Linked DNA regions of Dinoroseobacter shibae DFL 12 = DSM 16493. The protein of the gene in region 1 binds, or shares a complex with, the protein of each later gene. Links are inferred from orthologs where the notes say so. Each region holds a gene or a part of one and is shown in the gene's direction. Other genes may lie near its edges.

Region 1 (9,949 bases):
CATCGGGCAGCTGTCGACCTTCATCGCCACGCTCTATCTCGGGGGGCTGGTGCTGCAATTTCCCGTGGGCTGGATCTCGGACCGGATGGACCGGCGCCTGCTGATCTGCGTGCTGGCGGGGATGGGGGCGGTGGGGGCGATCCTGGCGGGGTTCGGCCTGGGCGGGTATCCCGGCCTGATCGCGAGCAGCTTCCTGATCGGCGGGGCGGCGAACCCGCTCTACGGTCTTCTGATCGCCTATACCAACGACTATCTCGAACCGTCGGACATGTCCGCGGCCGCCGGGCGGCTGGTGTTCTCCAACGGGCTGGGGGCCGTGGCCGGGCCGGTCTTTACCGGCTGGCTGATGTCGCAGGTGGGGCCTGCGGGCTTTTTCCTCTTCGTCTTCGGATTGATGGCGAGCCTGTGCGCCTATGCGCTCTACCGGATGACGCGGCGGGCGAGTGTCTCGGTCGAAGACAGCGGCGCCTACCAGCCGATCACGCCGGGCGCCTCGCCGGTTTCTGTCGCCGTGGCCCAGGAGGCCGCCGTCGAAGCCGCCGAGGAGGCCGCCGAAGAGGCGGCCGAGGAGGCGAGCGGGACACAAACCGCGGCCTGAGCGGTCACTCCCGTGTTGAACAGCGCCCGCTTTGCCCGCAAGTATGGGGCGAGCGCGGCGCAGGGAGGTTGGCATGCACACGCCCAAGGGAGTTCTCGATTTCTGGCTTCACACGGTGGGCGAGGCCGGGTGGTACAAACAGGACGCGTCCGTCGATGCGGATATCCGCAAGCGGTATCTCAACCTGTGGCAGCGCGCCGCGGGCGGGGCCCTGACCGACTGGTGCGTCACCCCGCGGGGCACGCTGGCCTACCTGATCCTGACCGACCAGTTCCCGCGCAACATGTTCCGCGAGGACGGGCGGGCCTTTGCCACCGACGGGATCGCGGTCCATGCGGCCAAGAAGGCGGTGGAGCGCGGCTGGGACCTTCGCGTGGCCGAGCCGGAGCGGCAGTTCTTCTACCTGCCGATGATGCATGCCGAATCCCTGCCGGACCAGGAACGCTGCGTGCGCCTGATCGCCGAGCGGATGCCCGAGACCGGGGCGTCCAATCTGCTCCATGCCCGGGCCCATCGCCGGGTGATCCGGCAATTCGGCCGCTTTCCCCATCGCAACACCGCCCTGGGGCGGGACACGACCCCGAAGGAGGCCCGGTTTCTCGACGGCGGCGGATACGGCGCGGTGGTCCGCGCGATCGAGGCCGAGGACGCTTCCTTGCGGGCTTGAGCGATTTGGTTTAAGGCTAAACCAATTTAGGGCATGGCCGCGCAGGTGATCGGGAGGACCGAAAATGGCTGAGACATCCTTTGACATGGTGGTGGTCGGAGCCGGGCCGGGCGGCTACGTCGCGGCGATCCGGGCGGCCCAGCTCGGGCTCAAGGTCGCGATCGTCGAGCGCGAGCATATGGGCGGCATCTGCCTCAACTGGGGCTGCATTCCGACCAAGGCGATGCTGCGCAGCTCCGAGGTGTTTCACCTGATGCACCGCGCCAAGGAGTTCGGGCTGAAGGCGGACGGGGTCGGCTACGACCTCGACGCCGTGGTCGCGCGCAGCCGGGCGATTGCCAAGCAGCTCAATTCCGGTGTCTCGCACCTGATGAAGAAGAACAAGGTCACCGTGGTCATGGGCGAGGCCAGTCTGCCCGCCAAGGGCACGGTTGCCGTCAAGACCGACAAGGGCACCGAGACCCTGCGCGCGCCCCATGTCGTGCTGGCCACCGGCGCGCGGGCCCGCGAGCTGCCGGGGCTGGAGGCCGATGGCGATCTGGTCTGGACCTACAAGCACGCGCTGACGCCCAAGCGGATGCCGAAGAAGCTGCTGGTGATCGGATCGGGGGCCATCGGGATCGAATTCGCCAGCTTCTACAATACCTTGGGGACCGAGACGACCGTGGTCGAGGTGATGGACCGGATTCTGCCGGTCGAAGATGCCGAGATCAGCGGCTTTGCCAAGAAGCAGTTCGAGAAGCAGGGCATGACCATCCGCGAGAAGGCCATGGTCAAGAGCCTCGAGCGCGGCAAGGGCACGGTGACCGCGCAGATCGAGCAGGGCGGCAAGACCACCGCCGAGACATTCGACACCGTGATTTCCGCCGTGGGGATCGTCGGCAATACCGAAAAGCTGGGGCTGGAGGCGCTCGGCGTCCGGGTCGAGAAAACCCATGTGGTCACGGACGCCTATTGCCGGACGGGCGTCGAGGGGCTCTATGCCATCGGCGATCTGGCCGGTGCGCCCTGGCTGGCGCACAAGGCCAGCCACGAGGGCGTGATGGTGGCCGAACTGATCGCCGGCAGGAACGACGTGCATCCGGTCACCCCGGACAGCATTGCGGGCTGCACCTATTGCCAGCCCCAGATCGCCAGCGTCGGCATGACCGAGGCCCAGGCGAAAGAGGCCGGGCACAAGATCAAGGTCGGCCGCTTTCCGTTCATCGGCAACGGCAAGGCCATCGCCCTGGGCGAGCCGGAGGGCATGATCAAGACCGTGTTCGACGCGGGCACGGGCGAGTTGCTGGGCGCGCATATGGTGGGCGCCGAAGTCACCGAGCTGATCCAGGGCTATGTGGTGGGTCGGCAGTTGGAGACCACCGAGGAGGACCTGATGAACACGGTCTTCCCGCACCCCACGCTCAGCGAGATGATGCACGAGTCGGTGCTCGACGCCTACGGCCGCGCCCTGCATTTCTGATCGCCACGCGGATCGCGCATGGCGCGCCCTTGCGCGGCCCCGCCGGGCGCGCTAGCGCAGGGCCATGACCCATGCCGTCCCCTCCGTGACCGACTGGCCGCGCGTTCTCCTTCTGTGGGGCGCGGGGCTGGGGGCGGCGGCGCAATACGGCAAGGTGTCGGTGATCTTCGACCGCCTGCCCGCGCTGTACCCGGAGGCCGGGGCGCTTCTGGGTTGGGCGGTCTCGCTGGTCGGCGGGGTGGGGATCGTGCTGGGCATCACCGCGGGGATCGTGGTCGCGCGCCTGACCCTGCGGCGCGCGCTGATCTGGGCGCTGTGGCTCGGGGCGGCGATGTCGCTGCTGCAGGGGCTGGCGCCGCCGCTGTGGCTGTTTCTCGCCTCGCGCCTGGTGGAGGGGGCGTCGCATCTTGCCATCGTGGTCGCGGCCCCGACCCTGATCGCCAGCCTCAGCGCGGAGCGCGACCGGGGGCTGACCCTGACCCTGTGGGGGACGTTTTTCGGGGTGGCCTTTGCCATTCTCAGCTGGGCGGGCCTGCCACTGGTGGACCGGGCCGGGGCGCCCGCGCTGTTTCTGGCCCATGCGCTGTTCATGTCCGCTGCCGCGCTGGCGCTGTCGCGGTCCTTGCCGGAGGTGCCCACCGGGCCGGTGCCGCCCCTGCCGGGACTGGGCGCGCTGGCGCGGCAGCATTTGGCGATCTACCGCTCCCCGCGGCTGTCGGCCCCGGCGGCGGGGTGGCTGTTCTATACCTTCTGTTTCGTGTCGCTGCTGACGCTGCTGCCGGCTTACCTGGACCCGGGCCAGCGCGCCTTCCTGATCGGGGCGATGCCGCTGCTGAGCATTGCCACCTCGATGACCCTGGGGGTGTGGATGCTGCGGCGGATGTCGTCCATCGCGGTGATCCAGATCGGGTTCCTGGCCTCGGCAGCTTGCGCGCTGGCCCTGCTGGCCGTGCCCGGATCGCCCGCGATCTGCCTTGCGTTCGCGGCCGCGCTCGGGCTGGTGCAGGGGGCGAGTTTTGCCGCCGTGCCGGACCTGAACCCCGGGGCGCAGGACCGCGCGCTGGCCAATGGGGCCATGGCCCAGACCGGCAATATCGGCAACACGCTGGGCACGCCGGTCCTGTTCGCGCTGGCGAGCCTGGGCGGGCACGGGGTGATGATGGCGACGCTCTGCGCGCTGTTGCTGGCGGGGGCGGCGGCCCATTGGGGGCTGCACCTGGCGCGACGCGCCGCCTGAGGCGCAGCGCTGTGCGTCCGTTCCCCCTTCGTTCGCGTTTTTCGATTGGAGACTCGCACGCCAACCCCTATGTGTGAGGGAACGGTTAACATGAGGCCCCCATGCCGGAGTTGAAGAAGATCGAGGTGCGCGGCGCGCGCGAGCACAACCTCAAATCCATCGACGTGGACATTCCCCGCGACCGGCTGGTCGTGATCACCGGGCTGTCGGGCTCGGGCAAGTCGTCGCTTGCCTTCGACACGATCTATGCCGAGGGCCAGCGCCGCTATGTCGAGAGCCTCAGCGCCTATGCGCGCCAGTTCCTCGACATGATGCAGAAGCCCGATGTGGATCACATCTCGGGCCTGAGCCCGGCGATCTCGATCGAGCAGAAGACGACCTCGAAGAACCCGCGCTCCACCGTCGGTACGGTGACGGAAATCTACGACTACATGCGGCTGCTCTTCGCGCGGGTCGGCACACCCTACAGCCCCGCCACCGGTCTGCCCATCGAAGCACAGCAGGTGCAGGACATGGTGGACCGGGTGATGGCGATGGAGGAGGGGACGCGCGCCTACCTGCTGGCCCCGATCATCCGCGACCGCAAGGGCGAATACCGCAAGGAATTCCTGGAGCTGCGCAAGCAGGGGTTCCAGCGGGTGAAGGTCGACGGCGCATTCCACGACCTCGACAGCCCGCCCACGCTGGACAAGAAATTCCGCCACGATATCGACGTGGTGGTGGACCGGATCGTTGTGAAGGAGGGGATCGAGACCCGGCTGGCCGACAGCTTCCGCACCGCACTCGACCTTGCCGACGGGATCGCGATCCTGGAGACCGCCCCGACGGAGGGGGAGCCGGAGCGGCACACGTTCTCGGAAAAATTCGCCTGTCCGGTGTCGGGCTTCACCATTCCGGAAATCGAGCCGCGGTTGTTTTCGTTCAACGCGCCCTTCGGGGCCTGCCCGGCCTGCGACGGGTTGGGCGTCGAGCTGTTCTTCGACGAGCGCCTCGTGGTGCCGGATGCCACGCTGACGCTGGCCAACGGGGCGCTGGCGCCCTGGCGCAAGGGCAAGTCGCCCTATTTCCTGCAGACCATCAACGCCATCGCCAAGCATTACGAATTCGACCCCAAGACCCCGTGGAAGGCCCTGCCCGAAAAGGTGCAGGAGGTGTTCCTGCGCGGCTCCGGCGAGGAAGAGATCACCTTCCGCTATGACGAGGGCGGCCGGGTCTATCAGGTCAGCCGTGCCTTCGAGGGGGTGATCCCCAACATGGAGCGGCGCTACCGCGAAACCGACAGCAGTTGGATCCGGGAGGAGTTCGAGCGCTATCAGAACAACCGCTCCTGCGGGACCTGCGGCGGCTATCGCCTGCGGCCCGAGGCGCTGGCGGTGAAGATTGCCGGGCTCCATGTGGGCGAGGTGGTGCAGATGTCGATCCGGGAGGCGCATGACTGGTGCCGGACCGTGCCGGAGCACCTGAGCGTGCAGAAGAACGAGATCGCCCGCGCTATCCTCAAGGAGATCCGCGAACGGCTCGGCTTTCTCAACAATGTGGGTCTCGAATACCTCACGCTCAGCCGCAATGCCGGGACCCTGTCGGGAGGCGAGAGCCAGCGCATCCGGCTGGCGAGCCAGATCGGATCGGGGCTGACCGGGGTGCTCTATGTGCTCGACGAGCCGTCCATCGGGCTGCACCAGCGCGATAATGACCGGCTGCTGACGACTCTGAAGAACCTGCGCGACCAGGGCAATACGGTGATCGTGGTCGAGCATGACGAGGAGGCCGTGCGGGAGGCCGATTACGTTTTCGACATCGGCCCCGGCGCGGGGGTGCATGGCGGCCAGGTGGTGGCCCATGGCACGCCGGCCCAGATCATGGCCAACCCGGCCTCGATCACCGGCGATTACCTCGCCGGGCGGCGCGAGATCCCGGTGCCCGCCACCCGCCGCAAGGGTAACAAGAAAAAGGTCACGGTGCGCAAGGCCACGGGCAACAACCTGCAGGACCTGACGGTGGATTTCCCCCTGGGCAAGTTCGTCTGCGTGACCGGCGTGTCGGGGGGCGGCAAGTCCACCCTGACCATCGAGACCCTGTTCAAGACCGCGTCCATGCGGCTGAACGGGGCGCGCCAGACGCCGGCACCCTGCGAGACGATCAAGGGGTTGGAGCATCTCGACAAGGTCATCGATATCGACCAGCGGCCCATCGGGCGCACGCCGCGGTCGAACCCGGCGACCTACACGGGCGCGTTCACGCCGATCCGCGACTGGTTCGCCGGGCTGCCCGAGGCCAGGACGCGCGGCTACAAGCCGGGGCGGTTTTCCTTCAACGTGAAGGGCGGGCGCTGCGAGGCGTGCCAAGGCGACGGGGTGATCAAGATCGAGATGCACTTTTTGCCGGATGTCTATGTCGAATGCGAGACCTGCAAGGGCAAGCGGTACAACCGCGAGACCCTGGAGGTGACATTCAAGGGCAAGTCCATCGCCGATGTGCTGGACATGACGGTCGAGGATGCGCAGGAGTTCTTCAAGGCGGTGCCGTCGATCCGCGAGAAGATGGATGCGCTGATGCGCGTCGGGCTCGGCTATATCAAGGTGGGCCAGCAGGCGACGACCCTCTCGGGCGGCGAGGCGCAGCGCGTCAAGCTCAGCAAGGAGTTGGCCAAGCGGTCCACGGGCCGGACGCTCTATATCCTGGACGAGCCGACCACGGGGCTGCATTTCGAGGATGTCCGCAAGCTGCTGGAGGTGCTGCACGAGTTGGTGGAGCAGGGCAACACCGTGGTGGTGATCGAGCACAACCTCGATGTGATCAAGACCGCCGACTGGCTGATCGATATCGGCCCCGAAGGCGGGGACGGGGGCGGCACGCTGGTGGCCACGGGCACGCCGGAGCAGGTGGCCGAGGTCGCCGAGAGCCACACGGGCCGCTACCTCAAGCCCATGCTCGCGGGCGCCAAGCGGGTCGCGGCGGAATAGGGCGCGTCACCCGCGGTTGCGGAACGGCGCGCCTGACGGCGCATGTCTTTTGCAGAGAAGGGGGGCGCTGCCCCCGTCGCCCTGCGGGCGACTCCCCCGGAGTATTTCGGCACAAAAGAAGACGGGGCGAGGCCGCCCGGACAGGCGGCCCCGGTGCGATTATTCCTTGAACTCGCGGATCTCGCCGGAGTCCAGCCTTGCGCGGTAGGAGGCAAGCTCCGCCTTGACCACGGGCATCAGCACGTAGAGGGCCGCGATGTTGACCACCGCCATGGCGAAGATCGCCGCGTCGGAGAAGTCGATCACCGGGCCGAGGCTGGCGGCCGCGCCGATCACCACGAAGACGCAGAAGATGACCTTGAAGACCAGCTCCTTGGTCCTGCCCTCCCCGAAGAGGTAGGTCCAGGCCTTCAGCCCGTAATAGGACCAGGAGATCATGGTCGAGAAGGCGAAGAGCACCACCGCGATGGCGAGCACGTAGGGAAACCAGGAGAACCCGGTCGCGAAGGCCGCCGAGGTCAGCGCCACGCCGGAATTGCCGTCCACGGTCATGATCGCGCCGTTCTCGACCATGTAGAGGCCGGTATCGGGGTTGATCATCAGCTGGCCCGAGATGGTGATCACCAGCGCGGTCATGGTGCAGATCACCACCGTGTCGATGAACGGCTCGAGCAGCGAGACATAGCCTTCGGTCACCGGCTCCTTGGTCTTGACCGCCGAGTGGGCGATGGCCGCCGAGCCGACGCCCGCCTCGTTGGAGAACGCAGCCCGCTTGAAGCCCTGGATCAGCGCGCCGACGAAACCGCCCGCCACGCCGAGCCCAGTGAAGGCCCCTTCGAAGATCTGCCCGAAGGCCCAGCCGATCTGGTCGATATTGACCAGCAGGATGACCAGCGCCGCTGCGACATAGAGGATGCCCATGAAGGGCACGACCTTCTCGGTGACCTTGGCGATGGATTTGATCCCGCCCACGATCACCGCGAAGACGACCGCCGCGAAGATGATGCCCGTGATCCAGCCGGGATAGTCCCCGACGATGCCCGAGATCTGCGCATGGGCCTGGTTGGCCTGGAACATGTTCCCGCCCCCCAGCGCCCCGAGGATACAGAAGATCGAGAACAGCACCGCCATGAACTTGCCGCCGGGCATGCCCTTCTCGGCGAAACCCTTGGAGATGTAGTACATCGGGCCGCCCGAGACGGTGCCGTCCGGGTACTCGTTTCGGTATTTCACGCCGAGCGTGCATTCGGTGAATTTCGATGCCATGCCCAGAAGACCTGCGAAGATCATCCAGAAGGTCGCGCCGGGCCCGCCGATGCCCACGGCGACCGCGACCCCGGCGATGTTGCCGAGCCCCACGGTGCCCGAGAGCGCGGTGGCCAGCGCCTGGAAATGGCTGACCTCGCCGGCGTCATCCGGGTCGGCATAGTCGCCCTTGACCAGCTTGATCGAGTGCACGAAGCCGCGCAGCTGGATGAAACCGAAATAGACCGTGAAGATACTGGCGGCGACCACCAGCCACAGCACGATCCACGGAAAGGACGTCCCCGGCAGGGGCGCGAAGATCAGGCCGACGAAGGGCCCGGTCACGGCGGCGAAGGTTTCGTTGACGGCCTGGTCGATGGTGCGGGCCTCCTGGGCACGCAAGGCCGTCGCGCTCAGCGCGAGGGCGAGCGCGGCAGAGATCGGGGTTTTCATATCGGGGTTCCTCACGGGACGACGGTGACGGGGACGCTGGCATGCAGCACGAGATTGACGGTCGAGGTGCCGAAGACGCGGTTGACGAAACCGCCCTCGGAACTTCGGGCCACGACAATCTGTTCCGCGCCGTCCTTCTTGGCGATCTTGTCCAGAAGATCGGCCACATCCCCGTGGCGCACCACGCCCGTGGCGGCAAATCCCGCCGCGCTCAGGGCCTTGACCGCCGGGTCCACCACCCGCGCGCGGGCGGTTGAGATCTCTTCCTCGCGGCGCTTGTGGCGCTGTGCGTTCTCTTCGGCGGTCTGGAAGGTGTATGGCGACCATTCGATGATGAACGCGACGATGATTTCACAACTTTCAAGACGCTGCGCCAACCCTTGTGCGTAGGTCAGCGCGCGCTCCCCGGATTGGCTACCATCCAATCCGACAACGATTTTGCTTGTCATGGTAAATCCCTAAATCTCCGTTTCTTGTGTTCTTGGGGGCCCGAGACGGGACAAACCCGCCTCTGTCGTCTACCCCGGCCGGGACCGGAGCCTGGGTCCAGCAGTGCCGCGCAAATCCGCGCAGAACACCGGACCCTTTCCACGGTAGCACCAAAACCGCCGGTTATGGTCGAATTTCTGCGCAGATGCACAGCAGAGGGTGTTCTGCTCAAAGAAAAAGGCCGCCCCGAAGGACGGCCCTTGATGTGCTGGCAGGGGGGTGTGGGGTGCTCAGCGCTTCTCCACATCCACGTAGTCGCGCAGGGTCACGCCCTGGTAAAGCTGCCGCGGACGCCCGATTTTCAGGTTCGGATCCTCCAGCTGCTCTTTCCACTGGCTGATCCAGCCCACGGTCCGCGACACCGCGAAGATCGGGGTGAACATCGCCGTGGGGAAGCCCATCGCCTCGAGGATGATGCCCGAGTAGAAATCCACGTTCGGGAAGAGCTTCTTGTCGGCGAAATAGGGGTCGGCCAGTGCGGCGGCCTCCAGCTCCTTGGCGACCTGCAGGATCGGGTTGTTCTCGACCCCCAGCAGTTCGAGAACCTCGTCGGCCGATTGCTTCATCACCTTGGCGCGCGGATCGAAGTTCTTGTAGACCCGGTGGCCGAACCCCATCAGGCGGAAGGGGTCGTCCTTGTCCTTGGCGCGGGCGATATACTCGGGGATGCGGTCGACGCTGCCGATTTCCTGCAGCATCTCCAGGCACGCCTGGTTCGCGCCGCCATGGGCCGGACCCCAGAGGCAGGCGATGCCGGCGGCGATGCAGGCAAACGGGTTGGCGCCCGAGGACGAGGCCAGCCGCACGGTCGAGGTCGAGGCGTTCTGTTCGTGAT
Region 2 (10,605 bases), 260 kb from region 1 along the record:
ATCTGCCACAGCCGGTCCTGGGCATGGACAAAGCCCAGGCCGAAGAAGCTGTCGGCGTCGGTCTGCCCGAAGATATGCGGGATGTTATGGGTGTCGCGCACGATCTCCACCGGGGCCGAAACGCCCGCGAGCGCATAGCTGCCATCGTAATCGGGGATCGAGCGCGACGCGAAGTAATAGACCAGCACGAGTGCGACGCCGAGGCTGATCAATGCCCCCACGAAAAGCCGGAACATCCATTTCAGGATCCGCCCCATGGCGTCACACCCCTTGCAAGGCCGCGCCCGGGCCCGTGATTTCCGCCTGTCCGCGCGGCTTCAGGCCGCCGGGGTCAGGGGATGATGCGATTATAAACCGTGCCGTCCAGGGTCGCACCCGCAATCAGGCCCGCCTGACCGAAAATGATCCCCACGACGGGGTCGATCGCGGTCAGGGTCTCGGCACTGATCTGCTCGCCGGTATCGGCCAGGGCGATCTTGAGATCCCCGCCCACGGTCAGACCGGCGCCGTTGCGGAAGTTCCGCAGTGCCTCGTCGGTCATGAAGAAGATCGCATGGGCATATTGCTGTGCTCCGATCTGCAACCCGATGCTGGCCTGCGTCGCCTGGTAGTAGTCGATGGTCGCCCCGTTGATCCGCAGCGCCCCGCGCCCATAGGATCCGCCCAGGCCGAACCCGGCCTCGGTGATCAGCGGCATGATCAACACGCCCGCCGCCTTGTCGCCCAACTCGCGGCTGCCCGGCACGTCGGACTCGAGAAATTGAATGGCCGCATCCACGCGCTGATCGATCTGGGCCGCCCGCTGGGCGCTGCCCTCGACCGAAGCGCATCCCGCCAATAGGCCCATGCCCGCGATCAGGCTCGCAGCCAGGGCGCCCCGCCGTGTCCAATCTTGTGTCATCTGCTCGCTCTCTTTGTCCTGAAACCGCCCGCGCGCGCCGTCATGTGCCCGTGGCGGATGCCTCTTATGGGGGTCGGGGTCTCTATGGACCCTTGATCTTGTGAATACACCAATATGAACGCGGGTGTCACGCCACAAGCCCGCGATCTGGGATGGATTCGGCCTGAATCGGCCGGTTTCTGCACCTCTCAGGCGATTCCGCGGAGCCGTTCGGCCACCACAGGGGCGAAATAGGTCAGGATTCCATCGCACCCCGCGCGTTTGAAGGCCAGAAGCGACTCGAACATCACCTTGTCATGGTCGAGCCAGCCATTGGCGCTCGCCGCCTGCAACATCGCGTATTCGCCTGACACCTGGTAGGCATAGGTCGGCACCCCGAAGGCGTCCTTCACCCGGCGACAGATGTCGAGATAGGGCATCCCCGGCTTGACCATCACCATATCCGCACCCTCCAGCAGGTCGCGCTCGATCAGGCGCAGCGCCTCGTCGGAATTGCCCGGGTCCATCTGGTAGGTGTTCTTGTCGCCCACCAGCGCGCCGGACGCGCCGACCGCGTCCCGGAAGGGACCGTAGAACCCGCTGGAATACTTCGCCGCATAGCTCAGGATGGTGACATCCGAATGGCCCGCCGCCTCCAGCGCCGCCCGCATCGCGCCGATCCGCCCGTCCATCATGTCCGAAGGCCCGAGAATATCGGCCCCGGATTCCGCCTGGGCCACGGCCATCTTGACCAGTGCCGCGACGCTCTCGTCATTCACGATCACCCCGTCGCGGACGATCCCGTCATGGCCGTTGATGTTGTAGGGGTCGAGGGCCACATCGGTCATCACCGCGATCTCGGGCACCTCGGACTTGATCGCCCGGATCGCCCGGTTGCTGAGGTTGTCGGGGTTCCAGGCCTCTTCGCACAGCTGGGTCTTGAGGGACGGATCCGTATAGGGAAACAGGCAAATCGCCGGAATGCCCAAGCTCGCCGCCCGCTCCGCCGCCCTCACCGCGCCCTCGACCGTCAGCCGCGACACCCCGGGCATCGAGGGGATGTCCACCGCGCCTTCGGGCTCGCTGACAAAGATCGGCCAGATCAGGTCATGGACGCTCAATTCCGATTGGCGCGTGAGATTGCGCAGGGCCGGGGTGCGGCGCAGACGGCGGAAGCGGGCATGGGGGAAGGGGGCTTGGGTCGGTCGCATCTCGGGCCTTTCCTGTCGTTGATCGTGGGTGCCACGATTTCAAGGGCATCTCAAGGCTGGAACTCGCCCGCGCTCCTGCCTATGGTCCGCGCAACTGTGGATCGGGCCGCTGGTCCGGACGAATGCGTATCGGGAAGCCGTTCCTTGGACCTCTATCTCACGATTGCCGAACTGATCGACACCAGGTCGTTTTCCTCCGTGTGGTTCTGGATCACCCTCGCCGTGTTCTGGTCGATCATCAGCCACTACGTCGTGGGCGTGCCGTTCGACCTGGTGCAACGCGCCCAGCGGCGCGACGATCCACGGGCCTGGGACGACCTGGAGCGGCTCAGCCGGATCAACGCGCGGCGGTTGAGCTTCATCGGGTCCAGTGCGGGGCTGATCGTCACCGGGGTGGCGGGCTTCGTGCTCTCGGCGCTGTTCCTGTTGGGCTTTGCCTACCGGGTGGAGCTGTGCCAGGCGCTGTTCCTGCTGGCCTTTCCGTTCTGCCTCGTGAGTCTTTTGACGCAACGCACGGCGCGGGAGATCCTGGCCAAGGATCCGACCGGCGAAGACCTTGTCCAGGGGCTGAAACGGCACCGGCTCTATACTCAGCTGATCGGGATCGTGTCGATTTTCGTGACCGCGTTCTGGGGGATCTGGCAAACCATGAGCACAGGCGTGCTCGGCAACTGAGCCTTGGGACCAGCGGCGCGCGCATGCCTGCGGCCCGTACCGGGCCGATGCCAAAGGGGGGCGCTGCCTCCGCTGCGCTGCGCGCGTCTCCCCCGGAGTATTTTCGCAAAGACGAAGACGCGAATGCGGCCTGCCTGCTCAAGTCTCCAAGTATCCCGGGGAGAGCGCGAGAGGGGCTGGCCCCTCTCGCCCCCCGCGACGTGCAAAGCACGGCGCAACACCTTCTCGAACGACGTGCAAGGCAAGGCGCAAACCGTCAAGGCGCCGACATTCCGAAAAGGGTCGGCCAGAACCCGGCTCCGGGCCGTCGGAGCGCGCCGGCAGCCCGTGGGGGGCAATCGAACCGGTCCATGACGCCGGCGCGCGAGGTTGACAGTCCCGTCAAACCGCGTACCTCCAGCGCCATGACTTCCCAGACCGTTCCAACACATCTGCGCGTCACCGGCGTACCCGAAGGCTTCGACGCCCAGATCGTGCTGCGCGAGGCCTCCCGCCCGGACGGGCAGGCCGTGTTCGTCGCCCGCGACGACAAGCGCATGGCCGCCATGGCCGCCGCCCTTGCGGTGACCGCGCCGCAGATCCCCGTGCTGCGCTTTCCCGGCTGGGACTGCCTGCCCTATGACCGCTCCTCCCCGAACCCGGAGATCTCGGCCACGCGCATGGCGACCCTCGCGGCGCTGGCCCACGGGGTGCCGGGGCCCTTCGTGCTGCTCACCACCCTGTCGGCGGTCACCCAGCGTGTGCCCGCCCGCGCCACCCTGGCCGAAGCCAGTTTTTCCGCCCAGGTCGGCGGGCGCATCGACGAGGCCGCGTTGCGGCAGTTCCTGACCCGCATGGGATTTGTCCAGGCCCCCACCGTGACCGAGCCCGGCGACTACGCGATCCGCGGCGGCATCATCGACATCTTTCCGCCGGGCCAGTCCGGGCCCGTGCGGCTCGATCTGTTCGGCGACGTGCTGGACGGCGCGCGCCGTTTCGATGCCGCCACCCAGCGCACGACCGAGAAACTGGACGCGATCGAGCTGGCCCCGGTGTCCGAGATCATCCTCGACCCCGCCGCCATCACCCGGTTCCGCCAATCCTACCGGATCGAATTCGGTGCCGCGGGCACCGACGATCCGCTCTACGAGGCGGTCTCGGCGGGCCGCAAACATGCAGGGATGGAGCATTGGTTGCCCTTCTTTCACGACCGGCTGGAGACATTGCTGGACTACGTGCCCGAGGCCAGCCTGATCCTGGACGACCAGTTCGAAGCGATGCATCTCAGCCGCTGGGAAGGGATCAAGGACCAGTACGAAACGCGCCGCCATGCGCTTGCCCAGAAGGGGCAGATGGGCACGGTCTACAAACCTGCCCCGCCCGAAACCCTCTATATCCCGCCGGCCGACGAGACAGCGCTACTGGCCACCAAGCGCACCCTGCAGCTGTCGGTGCTGCCCTCGGCTTCGGGCCCCGGGGTGACCGACGCGGGCGGGCGGATCGGACGCAACTTCGCGCCCGAGCGGCAGTCCCAGGCAACCGGGCTTTTCGAGGCGCTCGCCACCCATATCACCGAAAAACGCAAGACCTCCCAGGTGGTGATCGCCAGCTGGTCCGAGGGCGCGCGCGAACGGCTTCGCGGGCTGCTGGAGGACCAGGACCTGTCCGGGCTGACCGAGATCGCGCGCCTGTCGGACATCCCGGAGGGCACCGGCGGCGTCCACCTTCTGGTCTGGGCGCTGGACGAAGGTTTCGAGGGGCCCGACCACCGGAGCACACGCCTGACGGTGATCTCCGAACAGGACGTGCTCGGCGACCGGCTGATCCGCACCACCAAGCGCAAGCGCCGGGCCGAGAATTTTTTGCAGGAGGCCACGAGCCTCAGCGCCGGCGACCTGGTGGTCCATGTCGATCACGGGGTCGGGGCGTTCAAGGGGTTGGAGACGGTCACCGCCATGGGTGCGCCCCATGAATGCCTGCTGCTGGAATACGCGGGCGGCGACCGGCTCTACCTGCCGGTGGAAAACATCGAGCTTCTGAGCCGCTTCGGCCAGGAAATCGGCATGCTCGACAAGCTGGGCGGCGGCGCCTGGCAGGCCAAGAAGGCCAAGCTCAAGGAGCGCATCCGCGAGATGGCCGACAAGCTCATCCGCATCGCCGCCGAACGCGCGCTCCGCCGCGCCCCCATGCTGGAGCCGCCCCCGGACATGTGGGAGGCATTCTCCGCGCGCTTCCCCTACACCGAAACCGACGACCAGCTCTCCGCGATCGAGGACGTGGTCCATGACCTCGCCGCGGGCACGCCGATGGACCGGCTGATCTGCGGCGATGTGGGGTTCGGCAAGACCGAGGTCGCCATGCGCGCGGCCTTCATCGCGGCCCTCTCGGGCGTGCAGGTCGCGGTGATCGCACCCACGACGCTGCTGGCGCGCCAACACTACAAGAGCTTCGCCGACCGCTTCCGCGGCTTCCCGCTGGAGGTCCGGCCGCTCTCGCGCTTCGTGCCCGCGAAAGCCGCGGCCGACACGCGCAAGGGCCTCGCCGCCGGGTCCGTGGACATCGTCGTGGGCACCCATGCGCTCCTGGCCAAGGGCGTCCGGTTTCACAATCTCGGCCTGCTGATCATCGACGAGGAACAGCGCTTCGGCGTCGGCCATAAGGAACGCCTGAAAGAGCTGCGCTCGGACGTCCATGTCCTGACCCTCACCGCGACCCCGATCCCGCGCACCCTGCAACTCAGCCTCTCGGGGGTGCGGGACCTGTCGATCATCGGCACGCCCCCCGTCGACCGCCTGTCGATCCGCACCTACGTGTCCGAATTCGACCCCGTCACATTGCGCGAAGCCCTCCTGCGCGAACACTACCGCGGCGGACAAAGCTTCTTCGTCGTCCCACGCATCAAGGACATCCCCGAGATCGAGGCGTTCCTGCGCGACCAGGTGCCCGAGGTCAGCTTCGTCGTCGCCCATGGCCAGATGGCGGCGGGTGAGCTCGACGACCGGATGAACGCCTTTTACGATGGCAAATACGACGTCCTGCTGGCCACGACCATCGTCGAGTCGGGCCTCGACATCCCGACCGCCAACACGATGATCATCCACCGCGCCGACATGTTCGGGCTCAGCCAGCTTTACCAGATCCGGGGCAGGGTGGGGCGCGCCAAGACCCGCGCCTATGCGTACCTGACCACCAAGCCCCGCATGAAACTCACACCCGCGGCCGAAAAACGCCTCCGCGTGCTGGGCAGCCTCGATAGCCTCGGCGCGGGCTTCACCTTGGCCTCCCAAGACCTCGATATCCGCGGCGCGGGCAACCTTCTGGGCGAGGCGCAGTCGGGCCAGTTCCGCGAGGTCGGCTTCGAGCTCTACCAATCCATGCTCGAAGAGGCGATCGGCAAGATCAAATCCGGCAGCCTCGAAGGGCTCACCGACGATGACGGCCAATGGGCGCCGCAGATCAACCTCGGCGTGCCCGTGCTGATCCCCGAGGCCTACGTGCCCGACCTCGACGTCCGGCTCGGCCTCTACCGCCGCCTGTCGCAGTTGACCACCAAGGTGGAGCTCGAAGGCTTCGCCGCCGAGCTGATCGACCGCTTCGGCAAGCTGCCCAAGGAGGTCAACACGCTCCTGCTGATCGTGCGGATCAAGGCGATGTGCAAGAAGGCCGGGATCGCCAAGCTCGATGGCGGCCCCAAGGGCGCGACCGTGCAGTTCCACAACGACAAGTTCGCCAATCCCGCGGGGCTCGTGAAATTCATCAACGATCAGAAGGGGCTGGCCAAGGTACGCGACAACAAGATCGTCGTCCGCCGCGACTGGGCCAAGGAAAGCGACCGGATCAAGGGTGCGTTTTCCATCGCTCGCGACCTGGCGGTCGAGGCGAAAGCCGCCAAGGCCCAGGCAGGCTGAGGCTGCCAAGCAAAAGCCCGGCCGCAGTAGGCGACCGGGCTGAGCGGGGCACGCGCCCGCGGACTTCAAGCTGCGCGGATCAATCCTACCCGGGCAACCAACAACACCTGTCAGACGTCGGTCATTTTTTCGTCACCGGTCATCAGGGTCGATGATGACGGGCCCGCCATCCCCGCCATCTCCGTCTCCGGGCTCGTCGCCGCCACCGGTCGAGGCCCGCCGCGACGGCTCGCTCTCGGTGTCGACGCCCCCGGCGCTCACCCCGAAATCGATCCCGCCGCTGGTGAAGTCGTAGCCAAGGTCCAGCCCGACATAGAAATCCTTGTCGAGGTAAGCGACCCCGAGGGTCGGACGTAGCCTGCCGGACTGCAACATGTAATCCACGCCCAGGCTGCCCACCGCGCTTTCCTCTTCGTCATCGGAGAACACGCGCACCCCGAGTCCGACCTCGGAGGCACCGCCACCCAAGGCGATGCTGATCCCGAACCCGAGCGTCGGATCCGCCTGGGCCGGCAGGGCCGTGCCCATCGCCAGCAGAATCGCTGCGGAGATATGTTTCCTCATGCCACCATCCTCATGTTTCTTAACCACAAGGTTAACAGTGACGTCTGGCACCGAGTCGCGCAAGATACCGGGCGTCACACCCGGGCCCGGCGCGACCAGGACGCCACGCGCCCTGCGGTAGCCCGTGCCGCCTCGTCTCAGGCCGGCGCCTCACCCCGCGCGCCCAGCACCTTCATCACGGCCAGCGCCCCGAGGCACAGCACCAGAACCCCCGCAACGCCCGGCACCGGCGTGCCGTCGAACAGCAGCCCGATGGGAATGGCCAGTAACACCGACCCCATGGTCGACAGCGCCCCCACCACCGAGGCCGCCGTGCCCGCGATATGCCCCATCGGCTCCATCGCGATGGCATTGAGGTTGCCCAGGGTCATGCCCGCCATGAAGAACACCCCCGTCACCCAGACGAAATAGGCCCAGAAATGCAGTGCCTCGGGCCAGCCCACGACACTCACGGACAGGAACACGCCCGAGACCGCGATCTGCCCGGTCAGCACCCCGCGCACCATGCGCCGCATGCCCAGCCGCACCACCAGCCGCGAATTGATGTAGCTGGCGCTCGACGCCAGAAGGGCGATCACCGCGAACCACAGATGGAAGGTCTCCGCCTTGCCGAAGGTCACATCGAACACCGGCTGGGTCGAGGACAGCGTCGCAAATAACGTGGCATAGGCCATGGTTTGCGCCAGGATCGACAGGCGCACCACCCGGTCGCGCAGCACTTCGACCACATTGTCCGCCACACCCCGCACCGAGAGCGGCCTGCGCGCCTCGGGCGCCAGGGTTTCGGCCTGGCGCAGCATCATCCAGCCCACCGACAGCATGGCAAACAGGATGAAGGAGGCGAAAATCGCCCGCCACCCGGCGAAATGGATGATGACCGCGCCAAGGCTCGGCGCGATGGCCGGGATCAGCGCGAAGATCAGGAAGACAAGCGACATGATCCGCGCCATGTGCCGCCCGACATAGAGGTCGCGCACCATGGCGATCGCCACCACCCGCGGGGCGGCCGCGCCGAACCCCTGCAGCACCCGTGCCGCCAATGCCAGTTCCAGCGATTGCGCCGCCCAAGCCAGCCCCGCCGCCGCGCAATAGAGCACCGCGCCCGCCACGATCACCGGCTTGCGCCCGAAGGCATCCGACAAGGGCCCGGCCACCAGGGTGCCCAAACCCATCCCGAATACGAACGAGGTCACGATCAACTGCGCCCGGTTCACGTCACCGGGCGTCAGTTCGGCGGCGATCTCGGGCAGGGCGGGAAGCATCGCGTCGATGGAAAACGCAATCGTCGCGAACAGCATCGCCATCAGGGCAATGAACTCGGCTTGGGACAGGCGGGCGGGGGGCATTGGTCACTCCGTGGGCATCCGCGCTCGCTATCACGGCTGGGCGGGGTGTACCATATGCCGCATTGCTATACCCGACAAAAATAATCAGGATTTAATCATAACCAAGGAGACCCCGATGCCCCGAAGCCAAACCCCGATCCTCACCGCCGCGCTCTGCGTCCTGGCCGCGCCGGCCTTCGCCTCTGGTCCCGGCGAGACCCACCATGGCGGCACCGCCTTTTTGCCGAACGGTGTGCTGACCTACGCGCTCTTCGAATCCACCATCGAGCATGTGGACCTGGCCAGCTGCCCGGCGCAATTCGACCCCGAGGTGGTGTTCTGCCGCATGACGCTCGCCTCCGATCTCGCCCATGTCTTCGCGTTCCGCTACGACGGCGAGCAGCCGCTCCTCGCGATCAAGAGCTACGAGCTGGATGACGAGTTTCTGCCGTTCTGATCGGCGATTTGCTCCCGAAGCTCGGCGATCACCTTCTCCCACAGCTCCGGAGGCTGCGCACCGCTCAGAACATGCTGATTCGCCACGACAAATGTCGGCACGCCCGTGACACCGCGCTCCCGCGCATGGGCGTCCCGCGCCAGGATGTCATCCGCATCCGCGTCGCTCGCCAGCAGGCGGCGCACCATCTCGCCGTCCATCTCCGCGGCCTGCGCGATCTCGACCAGCACCTCCCGGTCGCCGATATCGCGGCCTTGGGTGAAATACCCCTCGAACAGTTTCGAGACCACGGCGATCTGCCGCCCCTCGACCCCCGCCCAATGGATCAGCCGGTGGGCGTCCAAAGTGTTGGGCGTGCGCTGAATGGCCCCGAAATCCACCGGCAATCCGGCGGCCTTCGCCGTGTCCTCGATGCGCCCGTATACCTCGCGCGCGCCCTCCGGCCCCCCGAACTTCGCCTGCAGGTACGCGGTCCGGTCCATCCCCTCGGGCGGCATGTCGGGGTTGAGCTGGAAAGGATGCCACTCGATGGTGAACGGGTGGTCGGGCGCGTTGCCAAGCGCCTGATCCAGAGCCATTTTCCCAATATAGCACCAGGGGCAGATCGGGTCCGAGAGTATATCAAGCTTGATCATGGCGTGCCTCATACGCCGCGCGCAGCGCCCGGCGATCCAGTTTTCCGGTCCGCCCCTTGGGCAGGGTTTCGACCGGAATGTAAAGCCGTGGCTGCTTGTACCGGGCCAGATGTTGCGCGGCCTCCGCGGCAAGTGCGGCCTCCGTCACCGGGGCGGCGGCGACGTAAAATAACGCGATCACAGTGACATCCGCCTTGATCTTCACCTCCACCGCCGCCGCCTCGCCAATCTCCGGCCGCCCGTGGAACGCCTTTTCGACCTCCAGTGGCGAGACCCGGAATCCGCCCGCGTTCATCATGTCGTCGCCCCGGCCGAGGTAGCGCACCGCGCCATCCGAGGCGATCTCCACCATGTCGCCGGTCACGAACCAATCGCCGGTCAGGGGCAGGCGGGGCCGACCGCCCTCCAGGTAGCCCAGCATCAGCCCCGGATCGCCGCGATGCACGCCCAGAACTCCGGATGTGCCCCGCGCCACCTCGACCCCGTCGGCGTCCAGCGCCGCGATCCGCCGCCCGGCCTGGGCAAACCCCGCATGGCCCGGGGGGGCCTGTCGGCCCGGATGGGCCGAGATGAAGGTGGAGCATTCCGACATCCCCAACGCCTCGTAAAGCTCGGTGCCGACACGGTCCCGCCACGCCGCGCGCAGGCTGTCGGGCAGCGCTTCGCCCGCCGTCAACCCGTGGCGCAGACGGGGGAGCCGGGGCAGGGCTTCTTGCTTCAAAATCTGTCGGTATACCCCTGGAACCGCGGCAAAAATACTGGCCCCACTCGCGGCCAGCGCCTCGGGCAGGGCGGCACTGTCTGTCCCGGCCTCGGGGATCAGCGCCGTCGCCCCCATCGCCCACGGATCCAGCAGCCCGACGCCCAGCGTATAGGTCCAGTTGAACGCCCCGGCATGGAGGATCCGGTCCTCCGGCCCCATCCCGTACCAGTCGCGCCACATCATCCGCCGGGCCCAGATCGCGCGATGC

What was found.
Region 2: the proteins of uvrA (region 1) and mfd are in contact, whole or in part, in a crystal structure (PDB 4DFC), measured with the Escherichia coli proteins. The link is inferred for Dinoroseobacter shibae DFL 12 = DSM 16493 from one-to-one orthologs.

What each region holds. Positions count from the first base shown.
Region 1 is NC_009952.1:1,880,339-1,890,287, reverse strand. What follows is about bases 3,754-7,127. They hold uvrA (excinuclease ABC subunit UvrA), read left to right. Parts: upstream 3,754-4,065; coding sequence 4,066-6,927; downstream 6,928-7,127. Other genes in these bases: DSHI_RS09215 (alanine/glycine:cation symporter family protein), read right to left, coding at 7,087-7,127; DSHI_RS09225 (MFS transporter), read left to right, coding at 3,754-3,964. In the rest of the region: DSHI_RS09240 (MFS transporter), read left to right, coding at 1-598; DSHI_RS09235 (DUF924 family protein), read left to right, coding at 672-1,265; lpdA (dihydrolipoyl dehydrogenase), read left to right, coding at 1,330-2,727; more of DSHI_RS09225, read left to right, coding at 2,792-3,753; more of DSHI_RS09215, read right to left, coding at 7,128-8,625; DSHI_RS09210 (universal stress protein), read right to left, coding at 8,637-9,074; gltA (citrate synthase), read right to left, coding at 9,345-9,949. UniProt on the Escherichia coli protein: The UvrABC repair system catalyzes the recognition and processing of DNA lesions. UvrA is an ATPase and a DNA-binding protein. A damage recognition complex composed of 2 UvrA and 2 UvrB subunits scans DNA for abnormalities.
Region 2 is NC_009952.1:1,618,451-1,629,055, reverse strand. What follows is about bases 2,824-6,853. They hold mfd (transcription-repair coupling factor), read left to right. Parts: upstream 2,824-3,170; coding sequence 3,171-6,653; downstream 6,654-6,853. Other genes in these bases: DSHI_RS07940 (hypothetical protein), read right to left, coding at 6,786-6,853. Outside these bases: DSHI_RS07965 (penicillin acylase family protein), read right to left, coding at 1-257; DSHI_RS07960 (lipid-binding SYLF domain-containing protein), read right to left, coding at 332-901; hemB (porphobilinogen synthase), read right to left, coding at 1,090-2,091; DSHI_RS07950 (hypothetical protein), read left to right, coding at 2,236-2,766; more of DSHI_RS07940, read right to left, coding at 6,854-7,217; DSHI_RS07935 (multidrug effflux MFS transporter), read right to left, coding at 7,355-8,563; DSHI_RS21345 (hypothetical protein), read left to right, coding at 8,679-8,999; DSHI_RS07925 (DsbA family oxidoreductase), read right to left, coding at 8,966-9,634; DSHI_RS07920 (class I adenylate-forming enzyme family protein), read right to left, coding at 9,621-10,605. UniProt on the Escherichia coli protein: Couples transcription and DNA repair by recognizing RNA polymerase (RNAP) stalled at DNA lesions. Mediates ATP-dependent release of RNAP and its truncated transcript from the DNA, and recruitment of nucleotide excision repair machinery to the damaged site.